4 regions of the Micrococcus sp. TA1 genome follow, and region 4 is predicted to be linked to each of the others. Evidence: riboswitches for the same ligand, from Rfam matches in the RefSeq annotation. Region 4 holds a riboswitch; each other region holds the start of a gene.

Region 1 (3,274 bases), on a different contig from region 4:
TATGCCCGGCCCGGATCCATCCACCGGATCGAGCACACCGGGGAGCACTTCGTGGTCAACGGGGCATCGATCGTCCACCCCTCACCGCAGCGCGTCCCGTTCCTGGCCCAGGCCTCAGGCAGCACCCGCGGGGTGGCCTATGCGGCCAAGAACGCCGAACTCATCCTCGTCGGTGGGGCCACACGCGCGGAATCGGCCGCCCTGGTCAGAGAGGTCCATGCCGCAGCCGCCGCCCACGGCCGGCAGCCGGGGTCGGTAAAGACCACCGCCCTGGTCGACGTCATCGTCGGGCGCACCCGCGAGGAAGCGCTGAACAAGGCCCGAACGTATGACTCCTACATCTCCTTCGAGGGGGCACTGGCGTGGACGGAGTCCCCGGTGACCTACGACGATTTCCCCGACCAGGCCATCATTGGAGACCTCGTGGCCTCGGGGGACTTGCCCGAGGGTGGCGCGGCGGACCGGTTCGGTCGTCACCGCACGGTGGGAGAGTTCCGGGAGGAATTTCGATTCTTGCGGTTGGCCCATAGGGCGATCGGGACGGTTGAGGAGGTGGCCGATGAGATCGAGCGTTGGATGGACGAGGACGGCCTCGATGCGATCAACCTGCGCCAGTACCACGTGCCGGACACACTCACCGATTTCGTGGAGCTGGTCGTACCGGAGCTCCAGCGGCGCGGGCGCTACCGCACCTCGTACCAGGAAGGGGAAACGCTGAGGGAACGAGTCTTGGGTCACGGACCCTGGGTTCCGGCCGGCCATCCTGCGGACAAGCACCGGAATAGGTCCGCGGTTGACGTCGTCTCAGCGTGATGTTCAGGGGAGGTTGGACACCCGGCTGGCCAACCTCCCCGAATATCTCCTCTGATATGTAGGGAGATGCTGTCAGCGGAGGGGAACTTCGGATGCTGGAGCCAGCCGGAGACCGCGTGATCCGCTCGCTCCTGCAGGGGCGGGTGTCTCAGTTCTTTTGGATGCCAGACGACACTCAGTCTGAGAGTGCGCCACCGACGATCGGGGAACCCGGTCACGTACCTCTGCAGTTCACAGGCCCCGGTGCCGTGACTCCCCGGATGATCAACGACTGGGGGTGGGTATCTTGTCGGGGTTATCCGGCCAACACACCCGCATCTTGACTCAGGACCGGGTTAGGCGAAAAGTAACGAGGCGCCGCGTGGTGAGCCGCGGAACAGGGAAATGCACCCCGGGCTCAACGGAGCGTCATCTTGGAGGGGTTTTGGGGCCGATTCCGGGTTCCGTCGCCCCGGACGCGTCCAGGTGTCACCGCGTGACTTGACGAATGGTCTGTGGCGCAGGTCGCTGGTTACCTAGGTCTGTTCCCATCCAGAGCGGCCGAGAGATCTGGCTCGATGACGCCGCAGCAACCCACCGTCCTGCGGAAGCGGGTGCTACCGCCAGGAACGATGGAGGTTTCACATGATTTCTCTGCGGCATGTCACGACGACGTTCACGGCGGTGCGAGACCGATCGGGTCCGCGACCGGGCAGTCGGTCGCTTCTTCGCCGGGGTCGTCCCCGAGCCGTGCCTGCTGCGGGCGTTTCCGGTAAGGGCAGGATCTTGACCGCGGTGGATGACGTGTCTTTGGACATTCCCAGTGGATCCATCCACGGGATCATCGGTTTCTCAGGTGCCGGCAAGTCCACCCTGCTCCGCAACATCAACCTGCTGGAGCGTCCCTCGTCCGGTGAGGTGTGGGTGGAGGGCGAGGAGCTCACGTCCCTGTCCACGGAGGAGTTGCGCCGGAGGCGACACCACATCGGGATGATTTTCCAGGGGTTCAACCTGGTCAACAACCACACTGCGGTGGCCAACGTTGAGTTGAGCCTGAAGTTCGCAGGGGTGGCCGATGCCCGGGCTCGGCGCCAGCGGGCCATGGAGGCCCTGGAACTGGTGGACCTGACGGCAAAGGCCGAGGCCTATCCGGCCCAGCTCTCCGGCGGGCAGAAGCAACGGGTGGCCATTGCCCGGGCGCTGGCCACCCGTCCGAAGGTCCTGCTCTGCGACGAGCCGACCTCCGCACTGGACCCGTTCACCACGGCCACCGTGCTGCAGTATCTGGCCGATATTAACCGCCAGCTGGGGATCACCGTCGTGCTCGTCACCCACGAGATGGAGGTGGTCAAGGCCCTGGCCGATGACATCTCCGTGATGGAGGAGGGGCGCATCGTGGAACAGTTCACCTCCGCCGGCCTGCGGTCGGGGGCCTTCGAACCGAAGACCTCGATCGGGCGGTACCTCGTTTCCGATGGCATCACCGTGGACCGCGGAGCGGCCCGGGGCGGTGATGACTCACTGCTGACCGGCCCGGGACCGGCGGGCGGACCCGCGGACCGGACGGCGTTGGAGCTCATCGGCACGAAAGCGGGGCACTGAAATGGATCGCGTCATCGACCTTCTTCCGGAGCTGAGCTTCGCACTGGGCCAGACCTTCCTCATGATCATCGTGGCGATACCCCTGGCAGTACTGCTGGGGACGCCACTGGGCATCTGGCTCTTCACCCACGCCCCGGACGGCATCTCCCCGTCCCCGAGGGCACACCGCGTGGTGTCCGGACTCGTCAACATGGTCCGCTCGTTCCCGTTCCTCATCCTGCTCATCGCCATCATCCCCGCCACCCGATTCATCGTGGGCACCACGGTCGGGACGGCGGCGGCGATCGTTCCACTCACGGTCAATGCCATCCCGTACTTTGCCCGATTCGTCGAGCAGAACATGACCCAGTTGGGCAATGGGGCGGTCGAGGCTGCCCGGGCCATGGGCGCCACGCGTGGTCAGATCATCCGCAACGTCCTGCTGGTCGATGCCCGGCCGGCGCTGATCGGATCGATCACGATCACGGCCGTCAGCTTCATCTCCTACTCCGCCATGGTCGGCCTCGTCGGCGGCGGCGGTATCGGTGACTTCGCCATCCGCTACGGCTACTACCGCTATGAAACCGAGGTCATGCTCGTGGCGGTCGCCATCATGCTCCTGCTCGTCTCGGTCGTGCAGTTCACCGGCAACCGCCTGGTCCGCCTCACGGACAAGCGCATCACCTGACAGCCCCGCATCCCACCCGACCCGCCCGACGTACCAGCCGACGACGGCGCCGAATGGACTGAGGCGGCGACTTCGCTCACTTCTCGCGCAGGGATCCTCCCGATCCTGTGCTGCGTCACGACCTGTCATCCGTACCCCCGAAAGGACTCCCATGTCTTCGCACCAGCACTCCACTACCGCCCGACGCCGTCGGATCGACGCCGTGCGCATCCC
Region 2 (3,274 bases), on a different contig from region 4:
CGTCACCGGTGCCGGTGTCCGTGGGTGCCGCGTCACCGGTCCCGGCATCCTGCTGGTCCCCGGCGGCGGCGTCGGTGCAGAGGCCGTCCTGCTCCGCGGGGCCCGCTGCGGGGATCCCCTCGGCCGGTTCCGCGTCGGCGGGACCCGCCTCGGCGCCGACGGGCGGTTCGTCACCCGTCTCCGGGGTGGGCGCCTCGCCGGTACCGGAGGTGAGCGCCTCATCGGTGCCGCCGGCGGGTGCCTCGCCGGTCTCGGCGGGGGCCTCCTCACCGGTTCCGGTGACTGGTTCGGGTGCGGTCTCGACAGTGGCCTCGGCGCCACCGGTCCCGGCCGCACCCTCCACGTCCGCCACCACGATGGTGCTGGCAGGCCCTTCCGCGAGGTCCAGGTCCGTGTCGGCGTGTGCTGCGGGTGCCAGCATCACCGTCGTGACCAGGCCCAGGGCTGCCATCCCGGTGATGGCCGGCGTGCGTCGGTAGAGGGGGGGTCGTGTGCTGCATCAGAAGATCCTTCGTCCGCTGGATCCAGTCCGGGGTGGACTGGTAGCACCCCAACCTATGAGAGGGCTGTGAATGGGGCACTAGTAGGCACTACCCGACGTGCACTGCCGACGACCACGTCATCGGGCGCCGCCCTACTCGGTTTTTGAGTCTGTTTCGGTCCCGCTTCGCTTCCTCAGGGCTGAGGATCCCGGCCGCGGAGCCGGTCCATCTGACGGCGGTCCCGCTTGGTGGGGCGCCCTGCGCCGCGATCGCGCTGGGGGACGGCCAGCAGTTCCCGGGGGATCGGCGGCGGCGAGTGGTCGACGTAGTGGCGCACCGCCTCGGCGGCCCCGACCCGTTTGGCCAGCAGGCCGGTGACCTCCAGGACCCTCTCCCGGCCCGGCTGGCGCAGCCGGATGGTGTCACCGGGCTTGACCGGCTGGGCCGCCTTGGCCGGCTGGCCGTTGAGACGCACGTGGCCGGCCCGGCAGGCCGCCGTCGCCGCCGAGCGGGTCTTGTACATGCGGATGCCCCACAGCCAGGCGTCCAGGCGGACCTGGCTCGGTGGCTGCGGGGCGTTCGGCATGCGGACCAGGATACGGGTGGGCCGGTTACTGGTTGCCCTCGGCGGTGCGCAGGTTGCGGAAGGCCGAACGGTGGAAGACCAGCGGCTCGTGCTCGGAGGAGTGGTCGTGGACGCCGTGGACCTCGAGCAGGACCACGTGGTGGTCGCCGGCCGGGACCTCCGCGTAGACGGAGGTCTCCAGCCACAGCGCGGCGTTGTCCAGGAACAGGGCGCCCCGGTCCGAGGCGCGAACGCCCAGGCCCTCGAAGCGGTCCCCGTCCTTGGAGGCCAACTGGCGGCAGACGTCGGTGTGGCCCTCGGCGAGGATCGAGATCCCGATGCGCTCGGCCCGCTTCAGCCGCGGCCAGGTCCGGGAGGTGTTCTGCACGGCGAAGGACACCAGTGCCGGTTCGAGGGAGACCCCCACCGTGAAGGACGAGGCCACGAGGCCCTCCTTCTGGTCATCGGCGAGGCCGCACAGCGCGGCGACGCCGGAGGGGAAGTGGGAGAAGGCCGAGCGCAGGGTCTGGGCGGACAGGTCGGTGTCCAGGGTGGCGGTGCGGCTCAGGTCGATGGTGGCCAGGGCGGTCATGTGAGTCCTCCGTTCGAGGGCGCATCCACAGTGTGACCTCGGGCGGTGCCCCTCCGGTACCTGCTTCAGACGCGGTACTTGCCCGCCGGCTTGCCCGGAAGGCCGAATCATCACCTGGAGCACCCCACTACTGCGTGAAGAGGGTTGCCGTCCCGCAAGCCAGGGCTGTAACAGCGGGAACTCGTGATTCTGGGTTCAGCGTAACGACGGCCGGGGCGACGGGTCAAAGGCCTTCTGCGGATGTGAACGCCTGTGACGGTGACCTCCGTCACGTGCTGCGGAGCCGGTTGCCGCCGACGCGGGACGGCACCCGGCGGTGACCGGGGGCTACCGGAAACGCCGGGCCACGGCCTCCCCGTGGGCGGGCAGCCCCTCGGCCCCGGCCAGTGCCGAGATGTTCGATGCCAACTCCTTCAACCCGGTCTCGGAGTACCGGATCAGCTGCTGCAGCCGCAGGAAGCTGACCGTGTTCAGCCCCGAGGAGTACCGGGCGGACCCGCCGGTGGGCAGCACGTGGTTGGACCCGGAGGAGTAGTCGCCCAGCGGCACGGGGGAGTACGGTCCCACGAACACGGCCCCGGCGTTGCGGATCCGGCGCGCGGTGGCCAGCGCGTCCACGGTGTGCACCTCCAGGTGCTCGGCGGCGTACGCGTCGGCCACCGCGATGGCCGTGGCCAGGGTGTCCACCACGAGGATCCCGGACTGCGGACCGGTCAGGGCCTGACGGACCTGCTCCTCGTGGAACGACCCCGGCACCTGCTCCTGGACCTGGGTCACCACGTCCCGGGCCAGCTCCGGGGACGTGGTGATGAGCACCGAACCGGCCATCGGGTCGTGCTCGGCCTGGCTGATCAGGTCGGCCGCGACCCACTCCGCGTCCGCCGTGGCATCGGCCAGCACGGCGATCTCGGTGGGACCGGCCTCGGCGTCGATCCCGATGGTCCCGAGCAGCGCCCGCTTGGCCGCGGCCACGTAGATGTTGCCCGGCCCCGTGACCATGTCCACCGGGGCGCACAGGCGCGTGCCGTCGTCGTCGTTCACCCCGTAGGCGAACATGGCCACGGCCTGGGCGCCGCCGGCGGCATAGACCTCGTCCACGCCGAGCAGGGCGCAGGCGGCCAGGATGACGGGGTGCGGCAGGCCGCCGAAGTCCTTCTGCGGCGGGGAGGCCACCGCCAGGGAGGGCACCCCGGCCGCCTGCGCCGGGACCACGTTCATCACCACGGAGGAGGGGTATACCGCGCGTCCGCCGGGCACGTACAGCCCCACCCGGCCCACCGGGACCCAGCGGTTCTCCACGATGGCCCCCTCCCCGAGGTCGACCTCGGACCCGGGCGGCAGCTGCGCGGCGTGCACGGTCCGGGCGCGGGCGATCGACTCCTCCAGTGCGGAGCGGACCTCGGGGTCCAGGGCCTCCAGCGCCTCGGCCAGCGCCGGGGCGGGCACCCGCAACGACGGCGGCCGGATCCCGTCGAAGCGCTCGCCCAGGTCCAGCACGGCCGAGGCGCCGCCGGAGCGCACCTCGTCCAGGATCGGCAGCACCCGCGGCACGGCACCGGCCACGTCCAGCTCGGCCCGGGGCAGCACCGTGGCCGGGTCGACGTCGTGTCCGCGCAGGTCCGTGATGGAAAGCAT
Region 3 (3,274 bases), on a different contig from region 4:
GGGCGTGCTCAGCCCGCTCAACCCGCGGCTGACCGCCCGGGAGCTGGCCTACATCCTGGAGCACTCCGAGGCCCGGGTCGTGTTCGCGGACGGTGACGTCGTGGCCACGGTGCGCGACGTCGTCGGGAACCTCCCGCAGGCCCCCCTGGTGGTCGAGATCGTGGACACCGACGCCGGGCACGCCGGCCCGGTGGACCCCGACGCCGGCTCGCTCACCTACGAGGACTTCCTCGCCCAGGGGTCGGCCGGCCCCGAACTGCCCTGGCGGGTGGCGGACGAGCAGGCACCGATCACCCTGAACTACACCTCCGGCACCACCGGACCGCCCAAGGGCGCGCTCTACACCCACCGCGGCGCGTACCTGGCGGCCGAGGGCGCGGTGTTCCACAACGGCTACACCGGGGCCACGCGCTACCTGTGGACCCTGCCGATGTTCCACTGCAACGGCTGGTGCACCCCGTGGGCCGTGACGTCCGCGGCGGGCACCCACGTCTGTCTGCGGGCCGTGCGGCAGGACGCCATCTGGGACGCGTTCGACCACGAGGGCATCACCCACCTGTGCGGGGCGCCGATCGTGTGCGCCATGATCCACGAGTCCGAGCGCGCCCGCCCCCTGGACCGGGAACTGCGGATGACCACCGCGGGGGCCGCACCGCCGCCGTCGGTCATCGAGGCGCTGGAGTCGCTGAACATCACCCCCGTGCACGTCTACGGGCTGACCGAGGTCTACGGTCCGTTCACCATCTGCGAGCCGCAGCCGGCGTGGGCGCGGTTGCCCGCCGCCGAGCGGGCACGGCTGATGGCCCGGCAGGGCGTGCCCATGGTGCACGCCGGGGAGGTGGCCGTCATGGACGCGGACCTGAACCGGGTGCCCGCCGACGGCGAGACCCTCGGCGAGGTGGTGCTGCGCGGCAACGGCGTGATGAAGGAGTACTTCAAGAATCCCGAGGCCACCGCGGAGGCCTTCCGGGGCGGCTGGTACCACACCGGTGACCTGGGGGTGATGTACCCGGACGGCTACATCCAGCTGATGGACCGGGCCAAGGACATCATCATCTCCGGCGGGGAGAACATCTCCTCCATCGAGGTGGAGGGCGTGCTGCACGCCCACCCGAAGGTCTCCGACGTGGCCGTGGTGGGTGTCCAGGACGACCGGTGGGGTGAGCGCCCGGTGGCGTTCGTGGTGACCGAGGCCGGTGCGCAGGTCACCGCCGACGAGTTGCGGGCCCACTGCCGGCAGGGCCTGGCCGGGTTCAAGGTCCCGGACCGGGTCGAGTTCGTGCAGGAGCTGCCGCGCACCGCCACCGGCAAGATCCGCAAGAACACCCTGCGGGCGCTGCAGGACGGGGACGGCGCCCCGGCGGCGGGCTGAGCCCACCGAGGGGCGGTGGACCGCCCGCACCGGGGGGCGTGCCCCACCCCGTGACGAGGATGCCGTGCCGGCGACGTCACCCGGTGCCGATGTCCTGATGGCGTCATCGGGCGTCATCCGCGGGGTGCGCGAGCGGGACGGGCGGGCTATGTGACCCGCGGTGGCGAAACATGACCCCGACGGTTGGCCCGGCGCAGGCCGCCGCCTACGGTGGCTGCAGAATCACGAGATCCGGTGTCAAGCCCTGGCTGGCCGGACGGCAACCCTCTCTTCCGTAGTGGGGTGCTCCAGGTGATGATTCGGCCCGTACGCGACCGCTGCGGGCAAGTACGGCACCACCTCGGGGGACACCACGCGCGGCCGCGGGCCGGGCATCCCCCGCGCGGCCCGCACGGGCCCCGGGTGCCACGGATGACCGAAAGGCTCCCTCGTGACCCACACCGCCACCCCGCAGGACACCCCAGTCCCCGGTGACGCCCCCCGGGCCGGACTGCCCCGCTTCGAGGAGCTCAGGGCCGCCACCGCCGGGACACCGCCCACGGACGCGCAGCTCAGCGAGCACTTCGCCCCCGTCTTCCGGCTCATCGCCGAAGGGGCCCACCAGCGCGAGCAGGACCACGAACTGGCCTTCGCCGCGATCGAGCACCTGCGCGGCTCGGGATTCACCCGGGTCCGCCTCGCCCGCGACCGCGGCGGGATCGGGGCCAGCCTTCCCCAGCTCACCGGCCTGCTGGTGGACCTGGCCGCCGCGGACTCGAACCTGCCGCAGGCCCTGCACGGGCACTTCATGTTCACCGAGCAGCACCAGAACGAGTCCCAGGGAGCAGTGTCGGAGTGGTGGCTCGCCGAGGTGGCCGCGGGGAGGATCTTCGGCAACGCCCTCGTCGAGTTGCCGCCCTCCGCGGGCAGGCGTCCCGTGCGCTGGGTCGACGTGGACCCGGACACCGCCCAGGCGGCCGCGGCGGTCGGGGACACCGAGATCGCGGAGATCACGGGGGACAAGTTCTACTCCACCGGGGCCGTCTTCGCCGACTACCTGCTGGTGACGGCCACCCGGCCCGGCCGCGAGGACGAGGGACCGATCTTCGCCATCGTGGACGCGAGGGACCGGGGCGTGACGCGCACCGATGACTGGAACGGCTTCGGACAGCGACTCACCGCCTCCGGCACCACCACCTTCGACGACGTCCCCGTGCGTGCGCACCGGACCCAGGAGTTCAACGTCCCCACCGGTGTGCTGGCCTATGCGGTGCTGTGGGTCGTGCTGGCCGCCACGCAGGCCGGCATCGGCGTGGCCGCGCTGTCCTCGATCACGGACTTCGTGCGCGCTCGCCGGCGCACCTACGACCACGCCACCGCCGAGACCCCTGCCGAGGACCCGCTGGTCCACCAGGTCATCGGCTCCGTCTCCGCCAAGGTCTCCGCCGCCCGGCACATCGTGACCGGTGCCGCCGCCGTCGTCGAGGACTCCTACCGGAGCGTGCGCGGCCACCTGGACCTCGAGGACCCGGTGGTGCTGGACGCCCACACCCGCGCCAACGTCGCCCTGTCCGAGGCCACCGTCGTGGTCTCGGAGCTGATCCTCGAGGCCACGAACCAGATCTTCGAGTCCGGTGGCGCCTCCGCCACGGACGCCTCGCGGCACCTGCACCGGCACTGGCTGAACGCCCGCACCGTCGCCAGCCACACCCCGCTGATCTACCGCACCCAGGCGGTCGGGGACCACCGGATCAACGGCACCGTCCCGCCGTTCCACTCCACCGCCCGCAACTCCGACCCGCGGGCCGGCGCCACGGCCGCCGGCGCGGGAGCGCCCACCGCATCCACCACCGAAGGAGCATGATGACCACGACATCCGAACGACGCGCCCCGCTCGCCGGTTCCCCGGCCACGGCAGGGACA
Region 4 (3,274 bases):
GCGGCCGATCTGGGTGCGGGCCCAGGTCCATGCCTCCGGGTTGACGGCCTCTCCCACGGTGCCCACCAGGCGGATCGAGGAGAGGTCGTGCCCCGCGGGGATGCCCTCGGGGAACCAGCCCATCAGCGACCGGACCAGGGTGGGAGCGGTGTAGTAGGAGGTGACGCCGTAGCGCTCGATGACCTCGAAGTGCCGGCCCGGGTGCGGGGCGTTCGGCACGCCCTCGTAGATGACCTCGGTGACGCCGTTGGACAGCGGTCCGTAGATCTCGTAGGTGTGCGCGGTGACCCAGGCGAGATCGGCGGTGCACCAGTGCACGTCCTTCTCCCGCTCGGACACGTCCGGATGGGAGAACAGGTAGTCGTAGGACCAGGAGGCCTGGGTGAGGTAGCCGCCCGAGGTGTGCACGAGGCCCTTGGGCTGTCCGGTGGTGCCCGAGGTGTACATGATGAACAGCGGGGTCTCGGCGTCGAAGTACTCCGGGGTGTGGGTCTCCGGCTGGCGGTCCACGATCTCGTGCCACCACACGTCCCGGCCCTCGGTCCAGCTGATCTGGCCCGGGCCGTCCCCGACCTCGGTGTGGCCGGTGCGGTTGAGCACCAGCACGTGCTCGATCTGGTTCTGGCCGGAGACGGCCTCGTCCGCGTTGTCCTTGACGGGCACGGCCTGGCCGCGGCGGTACTGGCCCTCTGAGGTGACCAGCAGCTTCGCGCCGGTGTCCTCCACGCGGAAGCGCAGCGCCTCGGCGGAGAAGCCGCCGAACACCAGCGAGTGCACCGCGCCGATCCGCGCGCAGGCCAGGGTGATGACGATCGTCTCCACGAGCACCGGCAGGTAGACCACCACGCGGTCGCCCTTGCCGATGCCCAGTTCGAGCAGGGCGTTGGCGGCCTGGCTGACCTTGCGCTGGAGCTGGGCGTAGGTCACGGCGCGGCGGTCACCGGGTTCGCCCTCGAAGTACAGGGCCACCTTCTCCCCGCGGCCGGCGGCCACATGCCGGTCCACGCAGTTCACCGCGACGTTCAACCGGCCGCCCTCGAACCAGCGGATCTCCGGGCCGCGCTCGGCGGCCGGGTCGGCAGGGGTCCAGGAGTGGGTGGTGTGCCAGGGCGTCTCCCACTCGAGGCGCCGCGCGGCGGCATCCCAGAACGCGAGCCGGTCCTCCTCGCGCACGGGCCGGCCGTCCCCGAGCCCGCCGTGCAACAGGCCCGCGGGCCGGCCCGGGTGGACGGAAGGATCGGCGGCGTCCACGACGTCGGCCGGCAGCGGGCCGGGCAGGGCACCGGGGGCGTGGGCGGGGGTGTCGCGCGCGGTGGCGGTGGGAGCGGCGTGCGGGGCAACAGACAAGACAGAACCTTCTTTCCATCGAATCTGGCAGTAGCACCTGGTCCGGTCCTTGCAGTGCCGGGAGGGCACCCCAGGACCATGGACGGGTTGCTGCGGCGTCACGGAGCCAGATCTCTCAGCCGCTCGGGATGGTCGCCTCCACTCTACGACCGGTCCTGTCCGCGGAGCGAAACGGGTGAAGCAGTGCTACGCACCGGCCTGATGCCCTAGTTTTGACGTGCACCGACGCCGACGGACAGGGACTGCACATGGAGGACATCGCACTGCTGGCCGTGGCCGGTGTCCTGATCATCGTGCTGGTCTCGCTGTTCGCGCCCCGGTTAGGCGTCGCGGCGCCGATCCTGCTCGTCCTGGTGGGCATCGGCTGCAGCATGATCCCCGGGGCGCCCCAGATCCTGCTGGACCCGGAATGGATCCTCATGATCGCGCTGCCGCCGATCCTCTACTCGGCGGCGGTCAACGTCCCCATCACGGACTTCCGCCGGGACCTCGGCACCATCAGCGCCCTGTCCGTGTTCCTGGTGATCGCCTCCGCCTTCGCCACGGGGTGGCTGATCTGGTGGCTGCTGCCGGACATCGATCTCGCGGCCGCAGTGGCCCTGGGGGCGGTCATCAGCCCGCCGGATGCCGTCGCGGCCACCTCGATCGGCAAGAGACTGGGCCTGCCGCCCCGGCTGGTGATGATCCTGGAGGGGGAGGGCCTGGTCAACGACGCCACCGCGCTGGTCATGCTCCGCACCGCCATCGCGGCCACCGCCGGCGCCGTGACCTTCTGGGGTGCCATCGGTGACTTCGCCTACGCCGTCAGCGCCGGGATCGTCCTCGGTCTCCTCGTGGGCGCCGGGACCGTCTGGTTCCGGTCCAGGATCCGGCAGCAGCCCGTCCTCACCACGGCGATCTCCCTGACCGTGCCGTTCCTGGCGTACATGCCCGCGGAGAACCTGCACGCCTCGGGCGTCATCGCCGTGGTCACTGCCGGCCTCCTCACCGGTCACCAGGCGCCCCAGCGCCTCAGCGCGGCGGACCGGCTCACCGACCGCACCAACTGGCGCACCATCCAGCTGCTCCTGGAGAACGGCGTGTTCCTGCTTATGGGCTTCGAGATCACCTCGATCGTCGCGGACGCGGAGGCCTCGGGGCGGGGGCTGTGGTTCGCCGTCGGGATCGCCGTGCTGTGCACCGCGGTCCTCGTCGTGGTGCGCATCGCCTTCGTGGTGCCGCTCATCGCCGTGCTCCGGGCGCGGCAGAGGCGGGTCCCCCAGCTCGCGCGGCACCTCGATGCCGCGCTCGAGTCCACGGCGTCCGGGGAGCCGCCCCACCCGCGGACGGTGGCCCGGTTGCGGCGGTGGCGTGCCGATGCGCACTTCCTGGCCACGCAGGGCCTCGGCTGGCGGGGCGGGGCCGTGCTGGCGTGGTCCGGGATGCGCGGCGTCATCACCCTGGCCGCGGCCCAGTCCCTCCCGGCTGACATCCCGTACCGTCCCGAACTGATCCTGATCGCCTTCTCCGTGGCCATCCTCACGCTCGTGGTCCAGGGTGGCACCCTTCCGCTGCTGATCCGGGTGCTCGGCATCAAGGGGACCGACGAGGAGGCGCAGCGCCGGGAGATCGGCCGCCTGGCCGATGAGATCATCGCCGCGCGCCAGGCCTACCTGCAGAACAGGACGCTGCTCCGTGAGGACGGCAGTCCCTTCGACCCCGCCGTGGTGGAGCGGGCCCGACGGGAGGGCCGGGCGGCCACGCAGGCACTGGCGGCGATGGTGGCCGAGGTGGACCCGGACAGCCAGCGGCAACAGTACCGGGAGCTGCGCCGGCAGCTGGTCGAGGTGGAACAGGCCGCGCTGCTGGACGCCCGCTCCGGGGGCACGTACTCCTCGCACACCCTGCAACGCGCGCAGCACTTCATCGACACGGAGGCCACCCGCCC

What was found. A riboswitch is a leader RNA that binds a small molecule or an ion and turns the genes downstream of it on or off. The one in region 4 is predicted to bind S-adenosylmethionine.
Region 1: linked by a shared signal. The riboswitch ahead of GGQ69_RS01305 (ATP-binding cassette domain-containing protein) and the one ahead of GGQ69_RS13845 (AMP-binding protein) in region 4 are both predicted to bind S-adenosylmethionine.
Region 2: linked by a shared signal. The riboswitch ahead of GGQ69_RS11230 (flavin reductase family protein) and the one ahead of GGQ69_RS13845 (AMP-binding protein) in region 4 are both predicted to bind S-adenosylmethionine.
Region 3: linked by a shared signal. The riboswitch ahead of GGQ69_RS15435 (acyl-CoA dehydrogenase) and the one ahead of GGQ69_RS13845 (AMP-binding protein) in region 4 are both predicted to bind S-adenosylmethionine.

The regions. Positions count from the first base shown of each region.
Region 1 is NZ_JACHNW010000001.1:315,804-319,077, forward strand. Features, by position in the region: gene GGQ69_RS01300 (NtaA/DmoA family FMN-dependent monooxygenase) at 1-813, shown strand, start outside; SAM riboswitch class I at 1,338-1,431, shown strand; gene GGQ69_RS01305 (ATP-binding cassette domain-containing protein) at 1,438-2,394, shown strand; gene GGQ69_RS01310 (methionine ABC transporter permease) at 2,396-3,061, shown strand; gene GGQ69_RS01315 (MetQ/NlpA family ABC transporter substrate-binding protein) at 3,213-3,274, shown strand, end outside.
Region 2 is NZ_JACHNW010000001.1:2,548,938-2,552,211, reverse strand. Features, by position in the region: gene GGQ69_RS11240 (hypothetical protein) at 1-451, opposite strand, end outside; gene GGQ69_RS11235 (RNA-binding S4 domain-containing protein) at 676-1,068, opposite strand; gene GGQ69_RS11230 (flavin reductase family protein) at 1,094-1,639, opposite strand; SAM riboswitch class IV at 1,709-1,828, opposite strand; gene hisD (histidinol dehydrogenase) at 1,967-3,274, opposite strand.
Region 3 is NZ_JACHNW010000006.1:12,471-15,744, reverse strand. Features, by position in the region: gene GGQ69_RS15440 (AMP-binding protein) at 1-1,372, shown strand, start outside; SAM riboswitch class IV at 1,593-1,708, shown strand; gene GGQ69_RS15435 (acyl-CoA dehydrogenase) at 1,803-3,215, shown strand; gene GGQ69_RS15430 (acyl-CoA dehydrogenase family protein) at 3,212-3,274, shown strand, end outside.
Region 4 is NZ_JACHNW010000003.1:21,851-25,124, reverse strand. Features, by position in the region: gene GGQ69_RS13845 (AMP-binding protein) at 1-1,347, opposite strand, end outside; SAM riboswitch class I at 1,360-1,482, opposite strand; gene GGQ69_RS13840 (sodium:proton antiporter) at 1,596-3,274, shown strand, end outside.